2 regions of the Yersinia enterocolitica subsp. enterocolitica genome follow, and region 1 is predicted to be linked to the other one. Evidence: predicted binding sites of a transcription regulator. Region 1 holds the regulator's gene; the other holds the start of a gene.

Region 1 (5,774 bases):
AGCTGGGCACTTTGCCCTAAAAATAACCATTAACAAGAAAAAACAGACCGTTTAAGCCCGCCCACTGAGGATCTAACCCCATGGAGTTACAGCTAATATGTCAATTAAACATCCGGTTATAGCCGTCACCGGCTCAAGTGGCGCAGGGACAACCACCACCAGTCTGGCGTTTCGCAAAATTTTTCAGCAATTGAATATCCGTGCAGCGCAAATTGAAGGTGACAGCTTCCATCGCTATACCCGTCCTGAAATGGATACCGTCATCCGTAAGGCACGGGATCAAGGCCGACATATTAGCTATTTTGGCCCAGAAGCCAATGACTTTGGTCAGTTAGAAGAGAGTGTGTCGCAATACGGCGAGCATGGAACTGGGCGCTCACGTAAGTATCTCCATACCTATGATGAAGCCGTGCCCTATAACCAGATCCCAGGCACATTCACCCCTTGGGAGGCGCTGCCGGAACCCACTGATGTGCTGTTTTATGAAGGGCTGCACGGCGGGGTCGTGACCGAACATCATGATGTCGCAAAACATGTCGACTTGCTGGTCGGCGTGGTACCGATAGTCAACCTGGAGTGGATTCAGAAATTAGTCCGCGATACCGGGGAGCGCGGCCATTCCCGTGAAGCGGTGATGGATTCCGTGGTGCGGTCCATGGATGACTACATTAACTACATTACGCCACAGTTCTCACGCACCCATATTAACTTCCAACGCGTTCCGACGGTTGATACCTCTAATCCATTTGCCGCCAAAGCCATTCCGTCACTGGATGAAAGTTTTGTCGTCATTCACTTCAGAGGTTTGGATCAAATCGATTTCCCTTACTTGCTCGCAATGTTGCAAGGGTCGTTTATTTCCAATATCAATACATTGGTGGTACCCGGCGGGAAGATGGGGCTGGCAATGGAGCTGATTATGGCGCCGTTGGTGCAGCAACTACTGGAAGGCAAAAAAATAGGCTAATCTCCTTCGTCCTTGGCGTTGCAGTAAAGCAATTGTTGGAAAGAAAAAATAATTTGATGCTATCCCAACCCAAAGTAGTTGGGGCTGCAGGTAGGCGGCAAGCGAACTCATCCCGATGAGCTTACATAAGTAAGTGATTCGGGTGAGCGAGCGCAGCTAACAACCCTGCAGCTTCAAGTACGAAGGGTTTGCTTAGGCGATGTCACGGATTTCAAAACTGTGGGTAATAGTCGCCGCTTTCCCCAACATTAAAGAAACCGAGCAATACTTCTCAGCCGAAAGCTCAACCGCACGCTCAACGATTTTATCCGTCAAACCTTTGCCGCTGACAATAAAATGCAGGTTAATTTGCGTAAACAGGCGCGGTGCTTCTTCCCGGCGCTGCGAGGTTAATGTCACTTCGCAATCGCGCACATCGTTACGCCCTTTCTGTAAGATAGAAACGACATCAATTGCACTACAGCCACCGGCCGACATTAACAACATTTCCATCGGACTGGGGGCTTTGTCTCCAGCATTCCCATCCATTAAAACTTGATGACCTGAAGCGGACTCACCTAAAAATGTTAGCCCTTCAACCCACTTTACACGTGCCTGCATAACTCTTGCTCCCGGTTAAATTTTCCGATTCAGACTACCCTTTCATTTACAAACTGGCAATGTAACCCGATGTTCATCATGCTGAAGCGATACAACACAAGACACTAGCCTCATCCTGTGCTACAAACAGAACCGAAAGTATTGTTTTTAGAATTAAATAGGGTAGCTTCTCAATACTCAGTGAAGGGTTTCTATCCGGTACCTATCTTGGCTATACCTTTCGGCAGTTGAGCAAATTAATATGCTAAGAGAAAGTGTATTTTATAAGCACGCCGTACAGGGAACTCTGAGCCCTGTTAAGTTAGGCAGCGATAACAACAGAGGATAACAGCGAATGGTTCTCGGCAAGCCACAAACAGACCCGACTCTCGAATGGTTCCTGTCTCATTGCCATATCCACAAATATCCATCGAAGAGTACGCTAATTCACCAAGGTGAAAAGGCCGAAACACTTTACTACATCGTGAAAGGCTCCGTTGCGGTGCTGATCAAAGATGAAGAAGGTAAAGAGATGATTCTCTCCTATCTCAACCAGGGAGATTTCATCGGCGAACTTGGATTATTTGAAGAAGGCCAAGAACGTAGTGCCTGGGTCAGAGCAAAAACTGCCTGTGAAGTGGCTGAAATTTCTTACAAAAAATTCCGCCAGTTAATTCAGGTCAATCCAGATATCTTGATGCGCCTGTCTTCACAAATGGCGAATCGCTTACAGATAACATCTGAGAAAGTGGGTAACCTTGCTTTCCTTGATGTGACTGGACGCATTGCACAAACGCTGCTTAATCTGGCAAAACAACCTGATGCCATGACCCACCCAGATGGGATGCAGATAAAGATTACCCGCCAGGAAATTGGTCAAATAGTTGGCTGCTCCCGCGAAACTGTGGGGCGGATACTAAAAATGCTGGAAGATCAAAATCTGATCTCCGCACACGGTAAAACGATTGTCGTTTACGGCACCCGTTAATTCCCTATAAACCGGTGCTGCTACTTCGGCACCGGTTTTCTTTTGTGTGATTAATAAATTTCTGGGGCCTACATGAAATGGCAACGGCTTATTTATCATCCTGAAGTTAATTATGCGCTCCGCCAAACACTGGTTCTCTGCTTACCGGCGGCATTGGGGTTTGCCGTGGGGGAATTGCGGCTGGGGTTGATGTTCTCCCTGATACCCGCCTGCTGTAATATTGCTTCGCTCGATACTCCCCATCAACATTTCTTCCGGCGGCTGATTGTCGGCGGGACACTCTTTACCTTCAGTAGTTTTCTGACTCAACAATTACTGCTGTGGGATATCCCATTACCGGTGGTGATGCTTGGTCTCGCATTAACGTTGGGGGTAAGTGGTGCTATCAGCCAGCTCAACGGCCGGTTGCTCCCGGCAGCGTTGATCGCCGCTATTTTTAGTCTCAGCATGGTAGGCCGTGCGCCTATTTGGCAAGCGCCATTGATGTGTGCCGTGGGGACTCTCTGGTACGGGGTATTTACCTGGCTATGGTTTCGGTTATGTAAAGACCAGCCCATCCGTGAGCCACTGAGCCAGCTTTATCATCTGTTGGCCGATTATTGCGATGCTGCCTACTCTTTGCTTGGTCAGCACCAGGATGCGGAAAAAGCGATGCCAGCCCTGCTGGATAGGCAGCAAGGTATTATGGATAAAATTAACCAACTTTATCAACAGTTTAATCTACTACCCAATGCCACCAAAAAAGAGCAAAAGCGGCTACTGATACTCTTTCAGATGGCGCTTGATTTGCAGGAACATATCACTGCGGCGATGAATCAGTCAGAAAAGGCGCAAGAGCTGATAGAGCAGAGTTCAATAGAAGCCATCCTTGAACGTAATGTGCAGATTATCTCAACACAAATGCGCACCATCGCCGATAATATTCTCTATCACCACCGCGCGAAGACCCATTTCAGTGCCGGTGATGCGCTGGTCGAGCTGGAAGAGGTTGCCCAGCAACATCCTGATAATCCGGTGGCACAATTCTGCTATTACCATATCAGCCACATTACCCAGATCCTGAGCGATCAGCGCCCGCAATATGACCGCGATTTGATGTCAAGCCAACTATCTCAACCATTCTGGCCAGCGCTTGTTGGCTATCTATCATTTAAATCCAGCGCATTACGTGATGCAGGCCGCATGGGCGTAACGCTGGCAGCGGGCAGTTATATTGGTAGCCTGATCCATCTGCCTAAACCTTATTGGATTTTACTCACCATCATGTTGGTGACGCAAAACGGCTATAACGCCACTAAAATTCGGATTCACCACCGAGCCTTGGGCACTCTGATTGGGCTGTTACTCGCCGCGGCCCTGCTGCATTTTCAAATGCCGGAAGGGACTACGCTGAGCATTATGTTGCTCATCACATTGATAGCCTATCTGGTTCAGCGCAAAAACTATGGCTGGTCAGTCATCTTTAGAACCATCACTACAGTGTATATCTTGCAATTATTGACCGGAGAGGGCGCCGACTTTTTAGTTCCACGATTGCTGGATACCTTAATCGGCTGTGCATTGGCCTTCGCCAGCGCACTATGGCTGTGGCCACAGTGGCAAAGCGGTTTGCTGCGAAAGAATGCGCATCAAGCATTGGAGAGTTATCAGAAGATCCTGCGCATCCTACTGAAACCTAATCCAGATATCGGGCAACTCTCCTATGAACGCATTCAGGTGAACAAAGCCAGCAATGCGGTCCTGAGCTCACTGAATCAGGCCATGCAAGAACCCGGATTTAACTCAAAATATTTGGCCGACATGCGCCTATGGGCTACTCATAGCGAGCTTATTGTTGGGCATATCAATGAGATGACCATCCTGACTCGCGCTTACCCATTGGAAGAATCACCGCTAGAATCAGATAAACGCCACATTCAGCTGACTGTTAAATTGGCGGAAGAATATTTACAGCTTTGTGAGATGGCGATTCAGCAATGCCAGCAACGATTGGAATCGGATAACAGTGAGGGGAATAACGATTTTGTGCAAATGCCAGACATCGATCCTGATACACAAATATCTGAATCGGAACGCAATTTACGGCGTATCTTGTCACATCTCAGTGTAATGCATACCGTTTCATCTCTGGCATGGCAACAACAGCCGCACCACGGTATTTGGCGTCGGCGCAAGTTGCACAGCAAAGCGTAAAAATAAAGAGGCCAAAAAGCCTCAGACTGCTGACAAACTCCAACGACTCGATCTTGCAAGGTGAGGACAGGTAGAAGAGTAAAGCGTCCGCGCCACGGATGGCGCGGGTCGAGCCATCAGGGACGATTTTACGGCGTCTTTACGATCTGCCTGTTTTCACCGATACGGGCACTTTGTCATTAACCTCAGGCCAAAAAGCCTCTTCATAATGCAAAGTTACCCTTGCACCAGGCTGGCAATAACATGTTCCAAACGCGCCATACCTTGCTGGATATCTTCTTGCTCAATCACCAGCGAAGGCGCTAAGCGCAATACATCTGGCCCGGCATTGAGGATCATCAAACCATTCGCTGCCGCGGCAGTCAGGAACTCCCGTGCACGACCATGATATTGCGGTGCTAATTCAGCGCCAATCAATAACCCCATGCCGCGAATATCACTGAACACATGATACTTGTTATTGATATCTTGCAGAGCTTGCACAAATAGGCCGTGGCGCTGTTCAATACCATTAAGTACCTCAGGGGTATTAATGACATCCAACGCGGCTTCTGCCACCGCACAGGCGAGAGGATTGCCGCCATAGGTGGTACCATGTGTCCCTACCGCCATCACCGATGCAATTTCTTCTGTGGTCAGCATCGCGCTGACAGGGAACCCGCCCCCCAGAGCTTTAGCTGTCGTGAGGATATCTGGCGTCACACCATAATGCATATAGGTAAACAGCTTACCGCTGCGCCCCATGCCGCTTTGCACTTCATCAAATACCAACAGCGCTTTATGTTGGTCACAAAGTGCACGTACCCCTTGCAGAAACTCAGGCGTGGCAGCAGTAATCCCACCTTCACCCTGAATAGGCTCCAGCACGACTGCACAAGTATGGTCATCCATGACAGCTTTTACCGCAGCCAAGTCATTAAACGGCACGTGGATAATATCCGCCGGTTTCGGGCCAAACCCATCGGAATACTTTGGCTGCCCGCCAACGGATACAGTAAACAGGGTGCGACCATGAAATGCATTATGGAACGCAATGATTTTAGTTTT
Region 2 (5,774 bases), 190 kb from region 1:
CGTTTCCCAAGCCATAATGGCTTTTTCATCATAATAGGGGCGGCCAGTAACCGTATTGGTTCGGGTAATAACCTGACGAATAACATCTTTATAAGCCTGATAAGTTTTGCTGGAAATATCGTAAAATGCCTCGGGTTTTTCGTGATAAAACGCCGCTAATTGTTCACGACCGCCCCACCACCACCAATGGTCAATAAACGGCAAGATAAGCCGCAACCCTTGCTTATCAGCTTCGGCTATCATGTTGTCATAAACCGTCATCGCTTTTTCGTTCAGCCGTGGCATGCCATCCGGTGTGGAAGGTGCCAGAATATGAGTTTCACGTCCGCAGTCTTTATCATTCTCCTGCTGAACTGATAGTACGTAGACGCGCTGGGCTTTCGCACCAGTTGCCACCATCGCCTTGATCCAATTTTCCTGCTCTTGAGCAGTCGGCCATTTAAAATATTGCCCCCACCCTCGCGGATCCGCTTTACAGGTGCCACGAGCATCATCTTCAATGCGGTGTAATTCAGGCGCATGAATCCCGGCAAAACGGAAGGTCTTGTCTCCCTCCATTAACTGCGCGCCCTGACGAGTGATAAAGTGCTCAAAATGAGACTGTTCAGCCGCCATCACACCCGCGCTTGCCAATGCTGATAACAGGGATAGCAGCAGCATTTTTCTTTGGATAATTTCCATCATTTGCCCCTTAGAACCACACTTCAGCTTGAATACCAAAGTTCAGCGTGTCGGTTTTTCCACTGCGGCTATAACCTCCAGCGCTGATGCTATTGGTGTCCCAGTTGTAATTGCCATCAAGGGCATCAGATACGCCTTTATCCCATTTGGCATAAGTGGCAAAAATACGCAGTTGCGGCCGGCTCCAGAAGCCGGAATCGAAAGTCAGTGTTGGGGCAATAGTGACTTTGGTTAAGCCACCTTTTCCTTTGCCATCAACACCTTTGTAGTTGTCATCATCCAGATACTCATAACCCACTTCATATTGCATTGCGAAGTGTTTGGTAATTTGCTGGTAAGGACGAACTCCGGCAACCCAGCTTGTCCGCCCCCAACCTTTCTCATCGCTGCTCCACCAACGGTAGTTTTTATCTTTTTGGTAGTAGGCAAAGGTGGCGATATCCCATTCACCCAATGAGGCCACCCCGTCCAGCACCACTCGCCAGGATTGAGTATCTTCCAGGTTGGCCCAACCCCAGCCGTTCTTTCCCAAAGAATCTCCCGCAGCCAGCCCACGCCCATACTGCACAACGAATTTGGAATAGCCGCCAGCGATACCATAGAATTCGTCGAAATTATAAATACCCGTGAAGCCATAACCTTTTTCCGCCGCATCAACATGTTTTTCGCTGTTATTCATGTGATGACCGACCACTTCCAGGTCAATGGGTGACCCACCAATCTTCTTCAGCCATAGGTTCAGGGAGTAATCATCGGGATAACCCTGATCACTTTTATCCACCGGGAATGCTTTGCTTTCATCGGTTGGGGTAAAGGCGTAGATACCGGCATCAAAACGTGCGAAGCCTAAGTCCAAGTTATCGAACCCGCCCCCAGTCCCGTTGTATTGAATATATTCCCAGTCAAACTGATGGCTGGAGGTGTTGGAGCTGCTGTAGCGTTTCCCCCCCCAGAAAGCCACTTCAGGAGCAAAGTCGAGGTTAGTCATTTCGACATAACCTTCACGGAATTGTACCGCCTTGCCGTCTTCATCCAGACAGTTCCAGTCAGAGGTACATTTACTTTGATGCGTGATATTTGCCTGAATTTTGGCTACTGCACCAGAGTCTGATGTCAGCGTAACCCGCGGAACTAATTCAATTTTCGTATCATCTTCGTTACCAAGACGCCATTTCCCATCAGGCATCAAACCAACAGAATCGACACGATTACCATCGCTATTGGCCAAAATACCGGAGCGAATATAACCATGTAATGCAAAATCATATTTTTCTGCACTGGCCTGATGACTCATAGCCATCAGAATGAGCAAAGACAGAGGCATTAATTGGTTCAGACTTTTCATAATTTCCCTTGTGTTTTTTTTGATTGAAATAGCATCTGAATAACGCGTCGGGAAATTTACGGAATAGAAATGGAAATGTACATCCAAAAACGGAAAGCGCTTTCCGTTTTTGCCGGATCAAGTCACAAATTCGCCAGTAATCCCCTTAGAATTGTGATTGGAGTCGCATTTTTAGTTGTAGATAGCGGGGAGTGCCGACCCTGACGATGGGTAAGCACATTGATGGCGAGAAAATAATATCAATTATTTACGTTCTAAATCAGTAAGTTGCTTTTCATATACACAAAAGAAAGGGCGATATAACATCCAGGAGTTGAAGATGGCAAACAAACACATACACATGTTTTTCCAACTACCGTTCGCAGCCCATGCCGCACCTAAGGGTGAGGGCATAGACCAAGGCAACATAGCAACCGCTCTATCCAATACCCCCAGATGAGTAAGATACCAGGCAATGCAGGCATTAATCATTGGAACACCAATAAATGGTAATAAAAATACAGGGTTAAGGATTATTGGAAAGCCAAATAAAATGGGTTCATTGATATTAAACAGCGAGGGGATCAAACCAATTTTCCCAACACTTTTGAGCTGGCTGGAGCGGCTGCGCATCGCCATAAAAACCAGCGGCAATGTTGAGCCAATGCCGCCAATTAATAAGTAAAAATCCCAGAATCCTTGTAGATAAATATGGGGGAGCTGGGTCACACCATTAGCCAGAGCTTCTTGATTTTCGACTAAATATGTCATCCAGAATGGGTTCATAATACCTGTGACAATCAGTGCACCGTGAATACCAACAAACCACAATAACTGGCAAATAAGTAAGGAAATCAAAATAGCTGTCAGGGTATCAGAGGCAATGATTAACGGGCGGAGTGCTTCACTGATCAGATTCGGTAACATCATTCCTGTCGAAAACTGCAATAGCGCATTCATCACGCTAATGGATAACATAATGACCAATAGCGGTACCAATAACTGAAAGCTATTACGCGTCATCAGGGGGACTTCCTGAGGTAAGCGTATGCACCAACCTTTTCTATAGAAAAACCTTATTATTTCAATGGAATAGAAACTTGAGAACAAAGCTGTAAACATCCCCATCCCACTTAAAAATATATTGGGTGCGGAACCCTCTTTGAACCCAATAAACATCAGAAAAGCCAGGCAGCCGGTGAGTCCGGCAAGCCGTTCAGGTAGCCGATATTGCTTAGCCAAGCTGGCACTGGCACCAAAGGCAATAATCAACGAAATCAGGCCTAATGTCAGTTCAAAGATAGGCATCAGTATTGGCCGAAATAGCAAATACCACGTCCCGAAGCGGCCATCAATATTGATAGAAAATGGTGGGAAAATCAGAGGAACCATCAAACTACCTACGATCACAAAGGGCATTGCCAGGGCAAAGCTATCGCGCATAGCCGTGATGTGATGGTTGCGGGTAAGCATATTGGCAAAGGGAGTCAAGCGCTGCTCAATCAGGGCGACGGCAACATTCATGATCTGGATATTCATGGTGGAACCTTTCTGGGGCTGTTTTATGGAAGGATGATGGCGTACATCACAACAAAGCGAAAGCCTCTATCTGGTGATCAGGCTCACATTTAAATGATCCATAAACGGAAAGCGCTTTCCGTTTATTTCCATCATGGCTATAGTCCGCTCATTATCACTGTCGTTATTTATTTCGGAGCTACCCATGAAAAAAATCATGCTTTGTTGTTCTGCGGGAATGTCTACCAGCATGTTGGTGAAGAAAATGGTTGAGGAAGCGGAGAAAAGAAATCTTGAAGTTGATATTAAGGCTTTCGGTGTCGTGGAGTTTGAACAGAACGTTGGAGATTATCAGGTCGTTTTATTAGGGCCACAGGTGAAATATATGCAACGCGATCTACAGAATAAAGCCAATGCATACGGCATTAAAGTCGAACCCATCAATATGATGGATTACGGAATGCAAAAAGGTGCTGCGATTTTAGATTTTGCCCTTTCACTAATTGATAATAACAAATAAGGGATAAGCCATGGGTTCTCTGTACAGTAAATTAATCGACGTGATTGAACAGAAAATCACGCCAATGGCGGGCGCAATTGGCCAGCAGAAATATGTTACATCCATTCGTGATGGATTTATTGCCGCACTCCCTTTCATGATTGTCGGTTCATTCATGTTAGTTTTTATATTTCCCCCTTTCTCGCCGGATACAACTTGGCGATTTGCTCGCGCCTGGTTGCAATTTTCATTAGAACATCGTGCCAGCCTAATGCTACCTTTTAATTTCAGCATGGGGATCATGACCCTATTTATTTCGGTTGGGATCGCAGCTAGTTTAGCGCGTCACCATAATCTCGATCCTTTAACTTCGGGCATGTTGTCATTGATGGCATTCTTATTGGTTGCTGCCCCCTTAAAAGACGGACAAATATCCACGACTTATTTTTCTGGTCAGGGGATTTTTACCGCTATTTTGGTCGCTATCTATTCCACTGAGCTTTATGCCGTTCTCAAGCGCCATAATATTACTATCCGTCTGCCACCTGAAGTCCCAACCGGTGTTGCTCGCTCATTTGAGATTTTAATTCCTGTTCTGGCGGTCATCCTGACTCTGCATCCACTTAATTTATTTATTGAAGCGCAATTGGGAATGATTATTCCTGAAGCTATTATGTCGCTGGTAAAACCCTTGGTTGCAGCCTCTGATACCCTACCTGCTATTTTAATCTCGGTATTGGTTTGCCAGGTATTATGGTTTGCCGGTATTCACGGCGCGCTGATTGTCACGGGTATTATGAACCCATTCTGGATGGCAAATCTGTCTGTAAACCAGGCGGCAATGGCGGCTAGTCAGGCTATTCCACACATCTATGTGCAGGGATTCTGGGATCACTATTTACTTATTGGCGGCGTGGGTTCCACACTACCACTAGCATTGCTACTCATGCGCAGCAAAGCAGTTCATCTACGCACTATTGGCCGAATGGGTATTGTGCCTGGCATGTTCAATATCAATGAGCCTATTTTGTTTGGTGCTCCTATCATTATGAATCCATTGTTCTTTATTCCGTTTGTACTCGTGCCTATGGTCAATGCCACACTCGCCTACTTCGCACTGGATTTTGATTTGGTCTCCCGGGTAGTTCAAATGACACCTTGGACAACCCCTGCACCAATCGGTGCTTCATGGGCTGCCAACTGGACGTTTAGCCCGGTCATTTTGTGCCTGATCTGCATGGCAACCTCTGCTGTTATGTATTTCCCTTTCCTCAAGGCTTATGAAAAGCAGTTATTGGAACAGGAAACAGACAAAGCCACAGAACACAATGCAACCGCACAAACAGACGCGGCATAAATTACAATTACGATACCACCGAGGTCATTAATGGGATTAGAAGAACAGGTTATGGGCATTATTATTAACGCCGGTCAGTCACGAAGCCTTTGCTATGAAGCGTTACGTAGCGCTAAAGAAAATAACTTCGCTGATGCCGATGAAAAAATGAAAGAAGCTGGATATTACGCCAAACAGGCCCATTTGGTACAAACCAAACTCATTGAAGCTGATGAAGGTGAAGGAAAAACAAAAATGACACTGGTAATGGTTCATGCTCAGGATCATTTAATGACGTCAATCCTGGCAAAAGAATTAGTGACTGAACTGATCGACCTTTACCGCTCCAGACAATAATAGTTCAAATGTCATGTTATAAGTCAGAGAGGCATATCCTCTCTGACCATTTTTGAAGT

The links. Region 1 encodes CRP, which controls carbon source genes, mostly activating them, when cyclic AMP is high. Its sites were predicted from a motif close to ATGTGANNNNNNTCACAT; they were not measured.
Region 2: the regulator CRP is predicted to act here: its motif matches at 3,616-3,633, upstream of FGL26_RS15255 (PTS sugar transporter subunit IIB).

What each region holds. Positions count from the first base shown of each region.
Region 1 is NZ_LR590469.1:3,005,006-3,010,779, forward strand. It holds gene FGL26_RS14480 (phosphoribulokinase) at 98-967, shown strand; gene FGL26_RS14485 (OsmC family protein) at 1,160-1,567, opposite strand; gene crp (cAMP-activated global transcriptional regulator CRP) at 1,902-2,534, shown strand; gene FGL26_RS14495 (YccS/YhfK family putative transporter) at 2,607-4,727, shown strand; gene argD (bifunctional acetylornithine/succinyldiaminopimelate transaminase) at 4,944-5,774, opposite strand, start outside.
Region 2 is NZ_LR590469.1:3,199,234-3,205,007, forward strand. It holds gene FGL26_RS15240 (CBM35 domain-containing protein) at 1-681, opposite strand, end outside; gene FGL26_RS15245 (maltoporin) at 692-2,026, opposite strand; gene FGL26_RS15250 (PTS cellobiose transporter subunit IIC) at 2,270-3,544, opposite strand; gene FGL26_RS15255 (PTS sugar transporter subunit IIB) at 3,729-4,043, shown strand; gene FGL26_RS15260 (PTS cellobiose transporter subunit IIC) at 4,054-5,379, shown strand; gene FGL26_RS15265 (PTS lactose/cellobiose transporter subunit IIA) at 5,410-5,715, shown strand.